Regions from separate parts of the Paenibacillus sp. FSL L8-0641 genome, predicted to be linked through region 1. Evidence: riboswitches for the same ligand, from Rfam matches in the RefSeq annotation. Region 1 holds a riboswitch; the other holds the start of a gene.
The links. A riboswitch is a leader RNA that binds a small molecule or an ion and turns the genes downstream of it on or off. The one in region 1 is predicted to bind glycine.

Region 1 (8,283 bases):
TATTCATGATTGCCAATCGGCTGCTGATCCCGCTCGGTTTGCATCATGTACTAAACTCAATCGCGTGGTTTCAGATTGGTAACTATACGAATGCAGCTGGCGAAGTTGTTCATGGTGACCTGACCCGTTTCTTTGCAGGCGATAAATCAGCTGGTCTATTCATGTCCGGTTTCTTCCCTATTATGATGTTTGCTCTCCCGGCAGCCGCTCTCGCATTCATCCATACGGCTAAACCGGAAAAACGTAAAGCCGTCGCTTCCATTTTCATCGGTTCTGCGCTGGCATCGTTCCTGACCGGAATTACCGAGCCCCTCGAATTTTCGTTTATGTTCATTGCACCATTGCTTTACGGCGTTCATGCTCTGCTGACAGGCCTGAGCGGCCTGGTCGTATACCTATTGGATGTCAAACTGGGCTTTTCCTTTTCAGCAGGACTCATTGACTATTTGGTCAATATGAAACTCTCCACTCACCCATTGCGAATGATCCCGGTCGGGCTTGTCTTCGCCCTCATCTATTACTTTCTGTTCCGATTTATCATTCTCAAATTCAACCTAAAAACTCCTGGGCGTGAAGATGATGGAGAAGACAGTCTCCTGTCTGAGGCTAACGAATCTGTACCCAATAAAAAAGCAAACGCTACATCCGACACTCCGTCCAGTCAGGCAGGCAGGGTACTAACCTATCTCGGCGGTTCGGACAATATCCTAAGCATTGATGCCTGCATCACACGGCTGCGTCTTGTCGTCAAAGACGACAAAGCAGTTAACGATCAAGCTCTCAGGCAGCTCGGAGCGTCGGGAATCATCAGGCTTGGTAACGGTACCCTGCAGGTTATTTTCGGGACTCGGTCCGAAATTCTGAAAGATGAAATACTGCGGTTGATGTCATGAGCTGAATCCCTAACTTAAGTACGTGCGTTCTTCATATAACAGACGCACGTGCTTTTTTTTATGGATAAACGTTTCAAATTTTTTGTTTTTGGTTAAGGCAATGCACATAAATGGGTAACAGCTTCATATGATGGAGCTAAACCATTTACAACTTGTTTAGCAGGCAGATTATCTCAGACAGCAAGGAGGGAAATGATGTGAAGACAGTACAATGGTTGGTATTATGTCTTACTTTTCTCACTATGTTCAGTGCTTGTAGTGGACCCTCGTTCTCTGAAAGTCAATCATCTGAAACTAATTTGTCAAATGGAAAAAAGATAACGCTTACATTGTGGTATTGGAACCGTTCCATTGATGATGAACTACTCGCCCAAGCGGAAAAACACTTTCCCAACATTGAATTAAAAACTCAAAAAATAGGTGGTGACTTCAAAGCTAAACTGAAGACAACGCTCGCAGCTCGTTCTGGTGAACCAGACATCGTAGCTCTGAACGACTGGATGGTGGAGCTATTTCCAAGTGCGGATCGTTTTTATGATTTAAGGGAGCTCGGAGCAGACCGCCTAAAAGCTCAATATTTGGAATGGAAATGGAATCAGGGGATCACTCCTGATGGTAAAATGATTGCATTTCCCATGGATACTGGGCCTACTGCCCTCTTCTATCGAAGCGATCTATTTAAGCAAGCAGGCTTGCCTAGTGATCCTGAAAAGGTTAGTGCCTCGATCCGCACATGGGATGATTACATGGCAGCCGGAGAACAACTTCAGCAGAAATTCGGAAGCCGTTCGTTTTTGGCCGATAATATTGTAAACGTTTACAATCAAGTGCTCGCTCAGCATACAAACCTCTACTTCAAGCCGGATGGCAGCTATATTGGCAATCAATCTCCTGACATCCGTCTGGGCTGGAAAACCGCTGTCGATTTCCACAAGAAGCATCTGCTCGCCAATGCGGATGGCTGGACTCCCGAATGGAACGCTTCGGTCAATAACGGCAAAATTGCCTCTTTTGTAGGGGCTGTTTGGATGAAGCAAGTTCTCACAGAGGCCGCGCCGGATACAGCGGGCAAATGGAGAGTCGCCCGTGCTCCTGGAGGAGACGGCAACCTGGGTGGTTCTTTCATTTCTATCCTCAAATCCAGCAAACATCCCAAAGAAGCCTTTGAAGTCCTGACCTGGCTGCAAAACCCGGAACACCAGTTGGAAGCCTACCACAAAATCGGACTGTTCCCGTCCACTCCCGGTGTCTTTGACGATCCTATCATGGGAACACCCGAGCCTTTCTTTGGAGGTCAGGCCACCGGACTCATCTTCGCCGCCTCCGCACAAAATGTGAAAAGCAGCTATTTCGGCGAGCGCTATCCTGTCATCCACGGCATTGTGACCCGTCGCCTTGCTAATGTCGCCAAACAGGATGCCAATTCCGATGTATTATGGACGGAAACCATGGAACGAATCGAACGGGAATTACAGCGATAAAAAAACAAAATTCAAAAAAGGCGTGTGGACAATATGCTGAGAGAAATCTGGAAGCACCGTGCCGTTTATGCTGCGATCTCGCCGTTTTATCTGCTGTTTGGCATCTTTGGACTGTTTCCGATTGGTTTTTCATTATACCTGGCGTTTCACAAATGGGACGGAATCGGAGACATGACCTACAACGGCTGGGGCAACTTTCGCTACCTTGTAACAGATCATGAATTTTGGCAGGCTGTAGGCAACACCTTTGTGATCTGGGTGTATGCAACGATTCCAATGCTATTCTTCGCACTGATTATTGCCTTCCTGCTTTATGCCCCTTTTGTGAAAATGCGCACCTTATGGCGAGTTGGATTCTTCCTGCCCAATGTGACGTCTATTGTGGCTGTTGCCATCATATTTGGTGCCTTATTTGCCAACAATTTCGGATTTCTCAACTACCTTCTGCAACTCTTGGGACTGCCCATGGTTCAATGGCTGAATGTGCCATGGGGTATCCAAATTGCCATTTCTTCTATGGTCGTATGGAGATGGATGGGCTATAACGCAATCATCTATCTGGCCGGACTTCAGAGTATTCCGCATGTGCTGTATGAGGCCGCCAAAATAGACGGAGCAACCGGAGCGCAAGCTTTTTTCCGCATCACTATCCCCATGCTGCGCCCAGTCATTCTGTTTACGGTCATTACGTCCACCATCGGCGGTATGCAACTCTTCACCGAGCCACAGGTCCTGGTCGGTAATGACGGCGGTTCCGGGGCAAGTGGCATGACCATCGTTTTATACCTGTACCGCGAGTCGTTCATTAACAACTATTTTGGATATGGTGCAGCCGTCGGATGGGGCATGTTCCTCATCATTGCTCTATTCTCCATCATCAACTGGAAACTTGTTCGAGGTAAAAAATAACGATGGGAAGGAGCTTCACAACATGATGCAGACACGTGCAAAATCCTTTGTTTTATATGCCGGATTGTTGGTGGGAATCATCCTGTCGATGTTTCCATTTTACTGGCTGATCGTCATGGCAACCCGTACAACTTCAGACATCTATCGTTTTCCACCGCAATTGTGGTTTGGTAGCCACTTCTTGGATAACATAACGAGAGTATTGCAGCAGATTAATTTTGCCGGAGCCTTTTTTAATACCCTTTTTGTAGCCGGTTCTGTTACCCTATTGGTTCTGTTTTTCGATTCACTGGCAGGTTTTGCATTCGCCAAGTTTGATTTTCCGGGCAAAAAAGTGCTATTTATCGTTCTGCTAGCTACAATGATGGTCCCTTCACAACTTTCGCTTGTCCCCTCCTTTGTCATGATGGCCACCTTTGGATGGGTAGGTACGTTCAAAGCGCTTATTATCCCGGGGATGGTAAATGCCTTCGGCATTTTCTGGATTCGTCAATATGCGGAAGAATCCATTCCAAAGGAGCTGCTGGATGCGGGGCGGATGGACGGATGCAGCTTTTTTCGGCTGTACTTGAATGTAGCACTGCCTATTCTACGTCCTGCGTTCGCTTTTCTCGGCGCGTTTACCTTTATAGGAGCCTGGAATGATTATTTATGGCCGTTAATCGTCTTAACGGATGAGCGTAAATTCACACTCCAGATTGCACTGTCACAATTAAACGGGATATACAATACGGATTATGCGATGGTCATTGCGGGCACCCTGCTTGCTGTACTGCCACTTATAATTTTATTTCTTTTCATTAGCCGCCAGTTTATTTCCGATCTTGCCGCCGGAGCGGTCAAAGATTAGATTTATTTGAATTCCCTTATTCATTTCATGTATAATAGTTAATCGTCATTTCAAATAGCTTACATGGTAAAGTTAGGTATTCAACAGGCAATCAGGTTAAGCGATTTACGATTTGAACATGAACTATGAACTGAGGGGAACTTTCCAGATGAACAAATTCACATATTATAACCCCACCAAATTAATATTTGGAGACAATCAAATTGAAGAACTGCAGCAGGAGCTGCTGAATTACGGCAAAAATATTTTACTGATATACGGAGGCGGAAGTGCCAAGCGAAATGGTCTGTATGACCAGGTATTAAACGCGTTAGAGCCGCTACATCTTAACATTCATGAATTGTCCGGCGTAGAGCCGAATCCGCGCTTGTCCACCGTTAAGAAGGGCATCGACATTTGCCGAAATGAAAACATCGACTTCTTACTTGCAGTAGGCGGCGGAAGCGTTATTGATTGCACCAAAGCCATCGCAGCAGGGGCTAAATATGACGGCGATGTGTGGGATATTATCAACAAAAAGCACATGCCGACCGAGGCTCTACCATTCGGCACCATCCTCACACTCGCCGCCACCGGTTCAGAAATGAATCCGGATTCTGTCATCACCAACTGGGAAACGAACGAAAAATACGTATGGGGCAGCGCGGTGACGCATCCGAAGTTTTCGATTCTGGACCCAAAAAACACCTTCTCTGTGCCACGTGATCAGACGGTATATGGCATGGTGGATATGATGAGCCATGTGTTTGAACAGTATTTTCACAATGTTAAAAATACACCGTTGCAAGATCGTATGTGCTTTTCCGTGCTGCAAACCGTGATCGAAACTGCACCTAAACTGCTGGAGGATTTGCACAACTACGAGCATCGTGAAACGATTTTATATGCCGGAACGATTGCTCTTAACGGAACACTGCAAATGGGCTACTTCGGGGACTGGGCTTCGCATACGATTGAACATGCATTATCTGCTGTATATGATATTCCTCATGCTGGCGGTCTGGCGATCCTATTCCCCAACTGGATGAGACATACGGTCGATCAGGATGCTGCACGCATGAAACGGCTGATGCTCAGCATGTTTGACTTAGACACCGTAGATAAAACAGATAGAGAAATCGCTTTGGAGGGTATTGACCGTCTTAGTGCATTCTGGACAAGTCTCGGTGCCCCTTCCACCCTGGCCGATTACAATATTAATGATGAGCAATTGGAAAAAATCGCAACCATTGCAGCCCGTGAAATGGAATATGGAGGCTTCGGTAATTATAAAAAGCTGAATCAAGAAGATATTTTAGCTATTTTGCGTGCATCGTTATAACATTCAAAAGGGAGTGTCCTCAAGCCTGTGATGGCTGAAGGCACTCCCTTTTGGAATTTATGAATTAACCGTGTGTCCCTTTTCTTCTACTTGAATAGCTGCCCCTACACTGGCACCTGCAAGAATGCCCTTTTTCTTACTAGAATTCAGAGAATCCATATAGATTCGGGTTTCTGCAACGACAATGCCTGACAAACCAAGCAGTGCAATCAGGTTCGGGAAAGCCATCATTGCGTTAAAGATATCTGCCAGCAGCCAAATGGCTTCCAACTTGATGAACGCACCTCCTGCCACAAGTGCGATGAACAAATAACGGTATGGTTTAATCCATTTGACACCCAGTAAATATTCAACACAACGTTCCCCGTAGTAATTCCAGCCCAGTATCGTTGTGAATGCAAATAAAATAAGGCTAATCGTCACGAGTTCTGCACCAGCCGGAAAGGCACTGGAAAACGCATGCTGGGTCATCAGACCTCCATCGTCATTTCCACTCCATATTCCCGTAACCAGCAACGTAAATCCCGTCAGATTACAAATAATCATCGTATCGATAAATACGCCTGTCATGGATATCAACCCTTGTTCTGCAGGCCATTTCGTCTTAGCAGCAGCTGCTGCAATTGGCGCACTTCCCAAACCGGCTTCATTAGCAAAAATACCTCTGGCAACTCCACTTCGCATCGCCAACATAATCGTCGCTCCGGCAAATCCACCCGTTGCAGATGTGGTCGAGAAGGCCCCTTGTAATACTAAAGCAATCGCATGAGGAAGCTCTCCTGCAAACTTAATGAGTACAATTAAGCAAACTACGATATAGAGCCCCGACATGAATGGAACAATCTTTGTGGATACCTTGGCAATACTTTTGAGTCCTCCAATCGTAACAACAGCAGTTAACACGGAAATAATGATCGCTGTAACTACCGTTGGCACTCCAAAGCTACTTTCCGTCGAAGAAACGATAGCCTTTACTTGCGGAAAAGTACCGATTCCAAATAGGGCTACAAGAACACCAGAAAAGGCAAACAACATCGCCAGCGGCTTGAAACGGCGGCCAAGTCCGTTTTCAATATAATACATCGGACCACCCGAAAATTGTCCGTTCCGGTCTTTAACACGGTATTTAACGGATAATAATCCTTCCGCATATTTGGTTGCCATCCCGAAAAAAGCTGCAACCAGCATCCAGAATAATGAACCGGGCCCACCCAGCTTGATCGCTGTCGCCACGCCAACAATACTTCCTGTACCTACAGTAGCTGCCAGTGCCGTACTCAATGCACCGAAGCTGCTTACATCTCCGCTACCTTCGTCCGGCGCTTTACCAATTAGCTTGAGCGCCAAAGGCAATCGAATAACCTGAAGCAGCTTCAAGCGGATCGTTAGCCACAACCCCGTGCCCATCACGAGAATAAGAAGCGGCGCTCCCCATATCCAGCTGTCAATCGTTTCTAACACATGTACCAAATTCATTTTCAACCCGCTCCTCCAACATATTAGAAAACAAAAAAGAGTCAAATCAGCTGATTCGACTCCTGGAGAGGTTAAAGGCACGAAAAAATACAACCATCTTGTGCAGGTTTCTACCTCTAATAGCTCATAAAAAAGCCTAGGGTATTCCCTGTCACAGGTTATTCGCGTCTCTGTCCTTTTGCCTGAGAGTTTAAGCAGATGTTCTCTGCGGTGCACCTTCGGCGCCCAATTAAGGGTCTCTCCAGAGTTCTGTCCGTTTACGGTCCCCGCTTGTGGCTGTAAACAGCCTAAGCACCTGAGAGTTTTGCCCCTTCGGTCGGAACCTTCGTTCCATCTCCCGCAAACATCAACCAGACATATGAAATTTTTATTCATTATACAGAAAACTTTCAGCTTATTACAAGTGAAAAGTTTGTGAAGCCCTCTGAAATATTATTATTGAGTCTATCAAAAAAGCGGGTACAGCAGATCGCATCCTTAGGATGTCCCCTGCTATACCCGCCCGAGATGATATGGAATTACAATTCTTCACCGTTGGTTGCTATCACATTTTTATACCAATTAAAAGAGTCTTTTTTGGAGCGTTTGAGCGTTCCGTTACCGTCATCATCCAGATCAACGTAAATAAATCCGTAGCGCTTGGACATTTCGGAAGTAGACATGCTCACAAGGTCGATAGGGCCCCAGCTGGTGTAACCAATCAGATCAACACCGTCGGCAATCGCTTCCTTCATTTGGGCAATATGCTGACGCAAGTAATCAATGCGATATGTGTCATGCACAGAGCCATCTTCCTCCACCTTATCATATGCACCCAAGCCATTTTCCACGATGAACAGCGGCTTTTGATAGCGATCATAAAACGTATTCAGTGTAACACGCAGGCCGATCGGATCGATCTGCCATCCCCAGTCGGAGGACTGCAGATACGGATTTTTCACGCCACCAATCAGGTTTCCTGCTGCTTTCTCGCCTTCTGGACCTGCCGATACATCGTCATGGTATAAAGACCTCTTTCCGTATATAAGATTTTTACTTTGGCCTAAGTAACCCCATCAAATGCTGCAAATGTGAATCCATACCTAACGGTAACCGTTCTCCTTTGAAATGCATTGACAGATGCTTTAAAATAGACGTAATGCCCTCATAAGCATCCTAATTGTTGTAACGCGTTTCATGTCAAGTATTTTTTTCTTATGTGAGGAGAAGCTCCATGTCGAATCTTGATCAAATTGCAAAACTGGCGGGCTTTTCCAAGGCTACGGTATCCAGAGTATTAAATCAGTCCCCCCATGTCAGTCATGAAACAAGAGCTAAGATTTTGAAAATCATGCAGGAATTAGATTATGTTCC
Region 2 (8,283 bases), 160 kb from region 1:
CATGGTAGAAATTCCTTCTACAGCGGTATTGGCTGACCAATTCGCAAAAGAAGTAGATTTCTTCAGTATCGGTACAAACGATCTGATTCAATACACAATGGCAGCGGATCGCATGAACGAGCGGGTTTCTTACCTGTATCAACCATACAATCCATCCATTCTGCGTCTGGTGAAAATGGTTATTGATGCCGCTCACCGTGAAGGACGTTGGGTTGGTATGTGTGGCGAAATGGCAGGAGATACAACAGCAATTCCGTTGCTGCTGGGTCTCGGACTTGATGAGTTCAGTATGAGCGCCACTTCCATTCTGCCAGCACGTAGTCAAATTTCCAAGTTGTCCCGTGCGGACATGGAAAAACTGGCTACAAAAGCTCTGGACATGCAAACAGCAGAACAGGTTGTTGAATTGGTTCAAAGCATCGAAGGCTAAGGAAGGGTATTACATTTCAAAGGTTATATCTTTTTCCAACAAAAAATTGCTGTGTACATACAGCAGCCGGTATCTAATTAGATACCGGCTTTTTTGCATCCTTTAAGTAGAATTTGTTTTCAACTGCATGAGCAATTCAGTACAGGTTTGCGGGCTGCAGTAGTTTCGTCCAATCGTGTGACTGGAGTAGTATATGGTGCATTGAGCACCAGCTCAGGGTTCTCTTCTGCTTCCCGCGCAATATGAATCATAGTGTCGACAAAAGCATCAAGTGTTTCCTTACTTTCTGTTTCCGTGGGCTCGATCATGATGCACTCCTCTACATTCAGCGGGAAGTAAATTGTAGGTGGATGGTAGCCGAAATCAAGCAGCCGTTTGGCTACATCAAGCGTGCGCACTCCAAATTTTTTCAAGCCTCGCCCTGACATCACGAATTCGTGTTTGCAATGTCCAGGGTAGGGCAGATCAAAATATGGAGCGAGCCGATGCATCATGTAATTGGCATTGAGTACAGCACATTCCGATACACGCTTTAAGCCATCAGGACCGTAGCTACGGATATAGGCATAGGCACGGACGAGAATACCGAAGTTCCCGTAAAAGGCTTTAACCCGTCCAATAGAATCTCCCTGTTCCCGGTCCCAGTGGTACACCCCCTGTGGATCCCGTGCGACAAGCGGCTTGGGCAAATAAGGGATGAGCCGTTGCTTTACGCCGACAGGCCCAGCGCCGGGGCCACCGCCACCATGCGGGGTACTCATCGTTTTGTGCAAATTGAGATGCACTACATCGAAGCCCATATCTCCGGGACGGGTAATCCCCATGATGGCGTTGGAGTTCGCCCCGTCATAGTAGAGCAGACCCCCCGCGTCATGCACGATGGCAGCAATGTCAGTGATTTGCTTCTCGAACAGCCCAAGCGTGTTCGGGTTGGTCAGCATGAGCGCAGCAGTGTCGTTGCCTACGGCTTGACGCAGCGCATCCAGATCCACTAGCCCCTCAGGGGTGGAAGGAAGGGTGACTGTTTCGAAGCCTGCGACGGTTGCACTGGCGGGGTTCGTTCCGTGCGACGAATCCGGCACGAGCACCTTGGTACGTCGCTCACTACGTGCTTCGTGGTATGAGCGAATCATCATCAGCCCGGTCCATTCGCCATGGGCGCCCGCGGCGGGCTGAAGCGTGACGGCATCCATGCCAGTTAACGCAGCCAAATCATTTTGGAGCGTATGCAGCAACTCCATGGCACCCTGGATGCTCTCCTCGGGCTGATATGGATGGATTTTGGCGAAGCCTGTATATCGGGCGACATCCTCATTCACCTTCGGATTGTATTTCATCGTACAGGAGCCGAGCGGATAAAATCCATTGTCCACGCCAAAATTGCGCCGGGACAAGGCGGTATAATGCCGAATAACGTCTACTTCGGATACCTCGGGTAATGCTGCAGGTTCGCTGCGCAGCGCATAGTCTGGCAAAAGCTCTGCCACCGGGCGACGGGGAACGTCGCACTCGGGAAGGGAATAGGCGATGCGACCCGGACGGCTCAATTCAAAAATGAGCGCTTGATCGTGTTCCTTTAACAGCTCTTGTTTCTGATCCTGTCCGGTATGTGTCATAGCAATCCCCCCAAGGTGTGCACAAATTGGTCAATCTCTTCTTTGGTTCTTTGCTCCGTCACGGCAATCAACATGTGACCAGCAAGTTCCTCATAGTCCCGGCCCAAATCGTAGCCAGCGATAAATCCAGCAGCTAGCAGCTCGGCCTGGAGTCTGCTCATATCTGTACCCTCAGGCAGTCTCAGGGCAAACTCGTTAAAGGTCGGTGCGTTAAACGAGGCAGTTACGCCCTTCAAGCTCAGCAATTGCTCTAAAGCATACCGGCTTTTATGCAAATTTAGCTCGGCTACTTCCTTGATCCCCTGTCTACCCATAACAGACAAGTATACAGATGCAGATAAAGCTAGCAACGCTTGATTGGAACAAATGTTAGAGGTGGCCTTTTCGCGGCGGATATGCTGTTCGCGCGCTTGCAAGGTCAGCACGAAGCCGCGTTTACCATTGCGATCAGTGGTCTGACCCACAATACGGCCGGGGATACGGCGCATATGTGCCTGAGAAACGGCAAAGTACCCACAGGTCGGACCGCCGAGAGAAGAGGAGATGCCAAGTGGCTGCGCGTCTCCTACCACAATATCCGCGCCCTGTTTGCCGGGTGTCTCCAGCAAGCCAAGTGCCAGTGGGTTGGCACTGACGACCAAAAGACCTTTGTGTGCATGGATGAGGTCAGCCATCGGCTGTAGATTTTCCACGGCTCCGAAAAAGTTGGGGCTTTGGACCAAAACAGCCGCGGTCTGTTCCGATACGGCCGCCGCTAACGCATCAGCATCCGTTACACCGTCCGAACAGCCGATCTCCACGATGTCCAAATTCAATCCGCGTGCATAGGTTGCCAATACCTGACGTGCCTCTGGATGGACGGACCTCGATACGATAAGCTGTTTACGGCGGGTAGCTGCGGCGGACAGTGAGCCCGCTTCCGCCAGTGCAGTCGCTCCGTCGTACATGCTGGCATTAGCTACAGCCATGCCCGTCAATTCGCAAATATACGACTGAAATTCGAAAATGGCTTGTAGCTCGCCTTGGCTTACTTCCGGCTGATAGGGGGTGTAGGCTGTATAGAATTCCGAGCGTGAAGTGATGTGCTGGATGACCGACGGAATATGATGATCATAAATTCCTGCGCCAAGAAAGCTGGCATGTGTGTCTGTATTGGCGTTGTGTCCAGCCAGCTCGGCCAAGTGGCGGGTTAAGGCTTTCTCATCGAGTCGAGAAGAAAGAGGGAGTTCCCCTTGATATCGAATGGCCTCTGGAATGTCACTGAATAAATCATCAATGGATGATACACCCACCACACGCAGCATTTCGGTTTGATCTTGTTCAGTCATAGGGAGATAACGATGCTGCTTCATAGGTTCTGGCTCCTTTCGAAAAGCAAAATTTTAAATCGTAATTAGCTAATAAAAAAGTGTGAGCTGAAAAACCCGGAAGTTCATATCTGACATGTTTGCTTTATTGGAATGAAGAGAGTTTAAGATTAGCGCGGGCGTTTATAAAAGGGTGCTGCCACTACCTCGGCACGCAGGCGTTTGCCACGAATCTCAACCTCCAGCGGTGTGGAGAGGGCACTAAAACGACTGTCCACCAAGGCGAGGCCCAGATTACGCTTCAAGGTGGGCGACTGAGTCCCCGTTGTGACCTCACCGATGCGTTGTCCTTCTGCGAATACCGGATAATGGGCGCGTGGGATGCCGCGATCAATCATTTCCAGCCCGATCAATTTACGAGGAATCCCTTGATCTTTCTGACGTTGCAGTGCTTCTCTACCGATAAAATCTCCTTTATTCAGCTTGACGAAGTACCCTAGACCGGCTTCAAGTGGTGAAATCGTGGCAGATAGCTCCTGTCCGTACAGCGGCAACCGAGCCTCAAAGCGTAGTGTATCCCGAGCACCAAGTCCAGCGGGAATCAGCCCATACGACTCACCGGAACGAAGCAAACCCTCCCATACGGCGGGTGCTTCCGCAGCAGGTACATAAAATTCAAAACCGTCTTCGCCCGTATATCCGGTTCGTGAGACGAGTGCTTTTGCTCCGAACAATGGCACGTTCTCATGAAAGTGGAAAGATGCCAGATTCGTAATATCCGTATCTGCCACGGCTGCGGCAATACGTGCTGCTTCCGGTCCCTGCAATGCCAGCAATGCTATTGCATCAGACACATTCTCCATGTGAACGGATGCAGGCACATGACGAAGTAACCAATCCCAATCCTTATCAATGTTGGAGGCGTTCACAACGAGCATGTAGCGCTCCGGTCCTTTGCAGTAAATAAGCAGGTCGTCTACTACACCTCCATCGGGGTAACACAGGAGTGAATATTGTGCCTGACCTGGTTCCAACTGGCTGACATCATTCGTGGTCACCCTTTGTAGAAAAGCTTCGGCCTCTTTGCCTTCAACCAAAAACTCACCCATATGCGATACATCGAATAAACCCGCACGTTGCCGGACGGCCTCATGCTCCTTTTGGATACCGCTAAACTGAACGGGGAGCTCCCAGCCGCCAAAGTCAATACAACGAACCCCAGACTGCGTCCCGTAGGACGAATATAGCGGTGTTTTTCGCAAATTAGTCATGTTTCCACTCCTATCCGGTGTGATCGGCAAAACAAAAAAGACAGGCCGAAAAAAACGTATAGACAGCAGTCTATACTCTTTTTTCAGCTCTGTCCTTGATACCAGAAAGTTACCCCGGTATGTACCGGGTTTCCTCTTGGGTGATCCGCTCCAATAGCGAATGCTCTCCAGAGATGCGTCCGGCAGAGGTCCTTTTGCCTGAGAGATTCACCTGCAATGCAGGCTTACTCCTTCGGCGCTACCTTCGGGATCAGCAGTATATTACCTGGCTTTGCAGATAACAACTTGATCCGATTCGCGTGCACAACTGTCTCACAAGCGGCAACAGCTATGCGAATCTTTTTGGCAGTCTCTCCCTCTGCGTTCATCCGCGTTTGCAGTTGTCGGGTGTTTCCCAAAGTATTTGCTATAACCCATTAATACGCAAATTCATTCAAAATGTCAATAAAAATGTCATCAAAAACAATAGAAAAAACATTTAATATATAAATAAGGATATGTAAGCGTTTGTTATAAATTATTATATTTTTATATAGAGCGCTATAGGAGGTGATATGAAGTATTTTTGTTAGTATTATTGACATGAGTGTTCTTATTGTCATAATCTTAACCTGTCTAATACAGGTGAGCAAATGCGATTTTATTCATATGGAAGTGAGGGGAACAGAATGGGTGAAGTGAAGCAGCAACTTTGGTATACAGACGAACATGAGTGGGTTCAGCGGACAGAGAATGGAACGGTGCGGATTGGTATTACAGACTTTGCACAGCACCAACTGGGTGATATTGTTTTTGTAGAATTACCTGAGGCGGGAGTAACGATTGAGCAGGGAGCGGAGATCGGTACGATTGAATCGGTGAAGACGGTATCCGACCTTTTTGCTCCGGTGACGGGAACCATATTAAAAGTGAATGAAGCGCTGGAAGGTACACCTGAGCTAGTGAATGAATCTCCATATGACAAAGGTTGGATGGTAGAAGTAGAGATGGATAAAGATGTGGAGGAATCATTGGGCAAACTACTGTCGGCGGATCAGTATGAGCAGTTGATTTCGGAGTAATAAATAGAGCAATGCAGCATGAAATAATAGCGTGTTATTCGGAATTTTATATTGATTTTTAATTGAATAAGAGCATCGTTAGTTTGCTCGATTTTTGTATAAAATAGTCGCTATGATTTGACGTAGCGGCTATTTTTTTGTCTTTTTTTGAAAACGTAATTACGTGTGTTGTTCTGATATAGTGGGTTGTCCCCATATAGGAATCATACATAATCCAGCGCGGTTTTTCGACTAATTTCTATAGCTACAGGTCATATTAAGAAGAATTATGCAGGTATAATATCTTCCTGGATAATTTAAATTTAAATGTTGTCATCAACGTTCATGACGAAAGTACGTTTTCATTTCGTTGATGAAGATAGCGCTGTCATTTAGTATGAATTTTAAGAAAAGGTAGTGATGCTTACCTACAAGGAGGATTTGAATATGAGTACATTGGACGCAAAGCCAAGTTCAAAAGGAGGCACTCGTGTCGCCGTACAGCGTTTTGGCCGTTTTCTTAGCGGTATGGTTATGCCCAATATGGGAGCCTTTATTGCGTGGGGGTTGATTACGGCACTCTTTATTCCGACCGGATGGTTCCCGAACGAAGGTTTTGCACAGTTGGTTGATCCGATGAAAAATTATTTGTTGCCGCTGCTGATTGGTTATACAGGGGGCACGATGATTCACGGACAGCGTGGAGGTGTGATCGGTGCCATCATGACGATGGGTGTCATAGTAGGAGCCGATATCCCGATGTTCCTGGGCGCGATGGTAGCTGGTCCGCTGGCTGCGTGGATATTGAAGAAGTTCGACAAGGCCATTGAAGGCAAAGTCAGATCAGGCTTTGAAATGCTGGTCAATAATTTTTCGGCCGGGATTATCGGTGCCATTCTAGCACTGCTTGCCCATGTGGCGATCGGCCCGGTTGTACAAATGATCAGTCAAGTGTTGTCGGCAGGGGTACAGTTCCTCGTGAACGCGGGGCTATTGCCGCTTGTCAACCTCATTATTGAGCCCGGAAAAGTATTATTTTTAAACAACGCGCTGAATCACGGAGTATTGAGTCCGATTGCGTTGGAGGAAGCTGCAAGAACAGGCAAATCCGTACTGTTCATGCTGGAATCCAACCCTGGGCCGGGGCTTGGTATTTTGCTGGCCTACTGTCTGTTCGGTAAAGGCTCTGCGAAGTCGTCAGCTCCTGGCGCAGTCATCATTCATTTTTTCGGCGGGATTCATGAAATTTATTTCCCTTATATTTTGATGAAGCCGATTCTGATTCTTGCAGCTATAGCTGGCGGTGTTGTGGGAACCTTCTGTTTCATGTTGACAGGTGCCGGACTGGTTGCTGCTCCTTCACCGGGTAGTATCATCGCCTATTTTCTAATGACGCCAAAAGGTGGATATTTGCCAATGCTGAGCGGGGTGATCGCTGCTGCGGTCGTATCCTTTGCTGTTGCAGCAGTGTTACTCAAGACAGGTAAGCAACAAGAAGAGGGGCTGGAGGAAGCTGCATCTCGCCTGAAAGATATGAAAAATCAAAGCAAGAGTGCCAGTGCTAACGCCACTGTAATGGAAGATAACCACGAATCTGATCGTGCTGCCGAGATTGTCGCAGATCGAACGCTCAAGGATAAATCCGAAGTGAACAAGATTGTCTTTTCCTGTGATGCAGGTATGGGTTCAAGCGCGATGGGTGCCTCGATTTTACGCAAAAAAATGAAGCAGGCGGGCGTAGGCGTAACAGTTACGAATACGGCAATCAGTGAAATTCCACAGGATGCGGATATTGTCATTACGCAAAAAACGTTGACAGACCGGGCTAAAACAGTAGTCCCGAATGCTGAACACATTTCCATTGACAATTTTCTGAAGAGTCCTGAATACGAAGCGCTGGTTGAACGTCTGAAATCCGATTCTTAATCCCCGTCATAGTCAGGCGGACTGTATGCAGTGTACGTCTCCTGCTGGAGGGATGAGCTTGGGAAGGAACGGTATGCGCTTATGAATATTACGAAACGACAACGTGACATCGTGGAATATCTTCTGGAGCAGTCCAAAGAGGTTACTGCCGGGGAAATTGCCACGAAGATCAATGTCAGCACAAGGACGGTTCATCGGGAACTGGGCGCAGTCGAGCATTGGCTGGCAACTCATGAGGTGAAGCTGGAGAAAAAGTCAGGGATTGGTATCTGTATAGATGCAGACCCAGCTCAGCTTGTATGCCTGCGAAAGCAATTGCTGTATACGAATCCAGACGAATATTCGGCTGAGGAGAGAAAGATCGTGGTTCTCTGCATGCTGCTGGATACACGGGAGCCGATCAAGCTGCTGGCGCTGGCTTCAGATCTGAAAGTCACGGTAACTACGGTCAGTCATGATCTGGACGAATTACAAGACTGGATCGGAGATCGAGGGCTCGTGCTTGTCCGCAGACGGGGATATGGTGTCGAGATTACCGGACGGGAGATAGACAAAAGACGGGCGATTTCCGAGCTGGCCCTCGAACATTTGGATGAATCTGATCTGTTTTCCAGCCAGGGAGGGGTTCGTTCTGTGACTCGTGTCTCCGACAAATTGCTGGAGATGATTGGCAGAGGGAACTTGCTGATCGTG

Region 2: another riboswitch for glycine. It lies ahead of gcvT (glycine cleavage system aminomethyltransferase GcvT); the one in region 1 lies ahead of MKY16_RS18935 (alanine/glycine:cation symporter family protein).

What each region holds. Positions count from the first base shown of each region.
Region 1 is NZ_JBBOUW010000001.1:4,187,832-4,196,114, forward strand. It holds gene MKY16_RS18910 (PTS transporter subunit EIIC) at 1-893, shown strand, start outside; gene MKY16_RS18915 (ABC transporter substrate-binding protein) at 1,091-2,374, shown strand; gene MKY16_RS18920 (carbohydrate ABC transporter permease) at 2,408-3,283, shown strand; gene MKY16_RS18925 (carbohydrate ABC transporter permease) at 3,306-4,133, shown strand; gene MKY16_RS18930 (iron-containing alcohol dehydrogenase) at 4,282-5,454, shown strand; gene MKY16_RS18935 (alanine/glycine:cation symporter family protein) at 5,512-6,930, opposite strand; glycine riboswitch at 7,091-7,185, opposite strand; glycine riboswitch at 7,204-7,280, opposite strand; partial or broken gene MKY16_RS18940 (family 1 glycosylhydrolase) at 7,449-7,922, opposite strand; gene MKY16_RS18945 (LacI family DNA-binding transcriptional regulator) at 8,144-8,283, shown strand, end outside.
Region 2 is NZ_JBBOUW010000001.1:4,026,583-4,034,865, reverse strand. It holds gene ptsP (phosphoenolpyruvate--protein phosphotransferase) at 1-430, shown strand, start outside; gene gcvPB (aminomethyl-transferring glycine dehydrogenase subunit GcvPB) at 550-2,046, opposite strand; gene gcvPA (aminomethyl-transferring glycine dehydrogenase subunit GcvPA) at 2,043-3,398, opposite strand; gene gcvT (glycine cleavage system aminomethyltransferase GcvT) at 3,524-4,624, opposite strand; glycine riboswitch at 4,801-4,900, opposite strand; gene gcvH (glycine cleavage system protein GcvH) at 5,293-5,685, shown strand; gene MKY16_RS18175 (PTS mannitol transporter subunit IICB) at 6,112-7,590, shown strand; gene MKY16_RS18170 (BglG family transcription antiterminator) at 7,672-8,283, shown strand, end outside.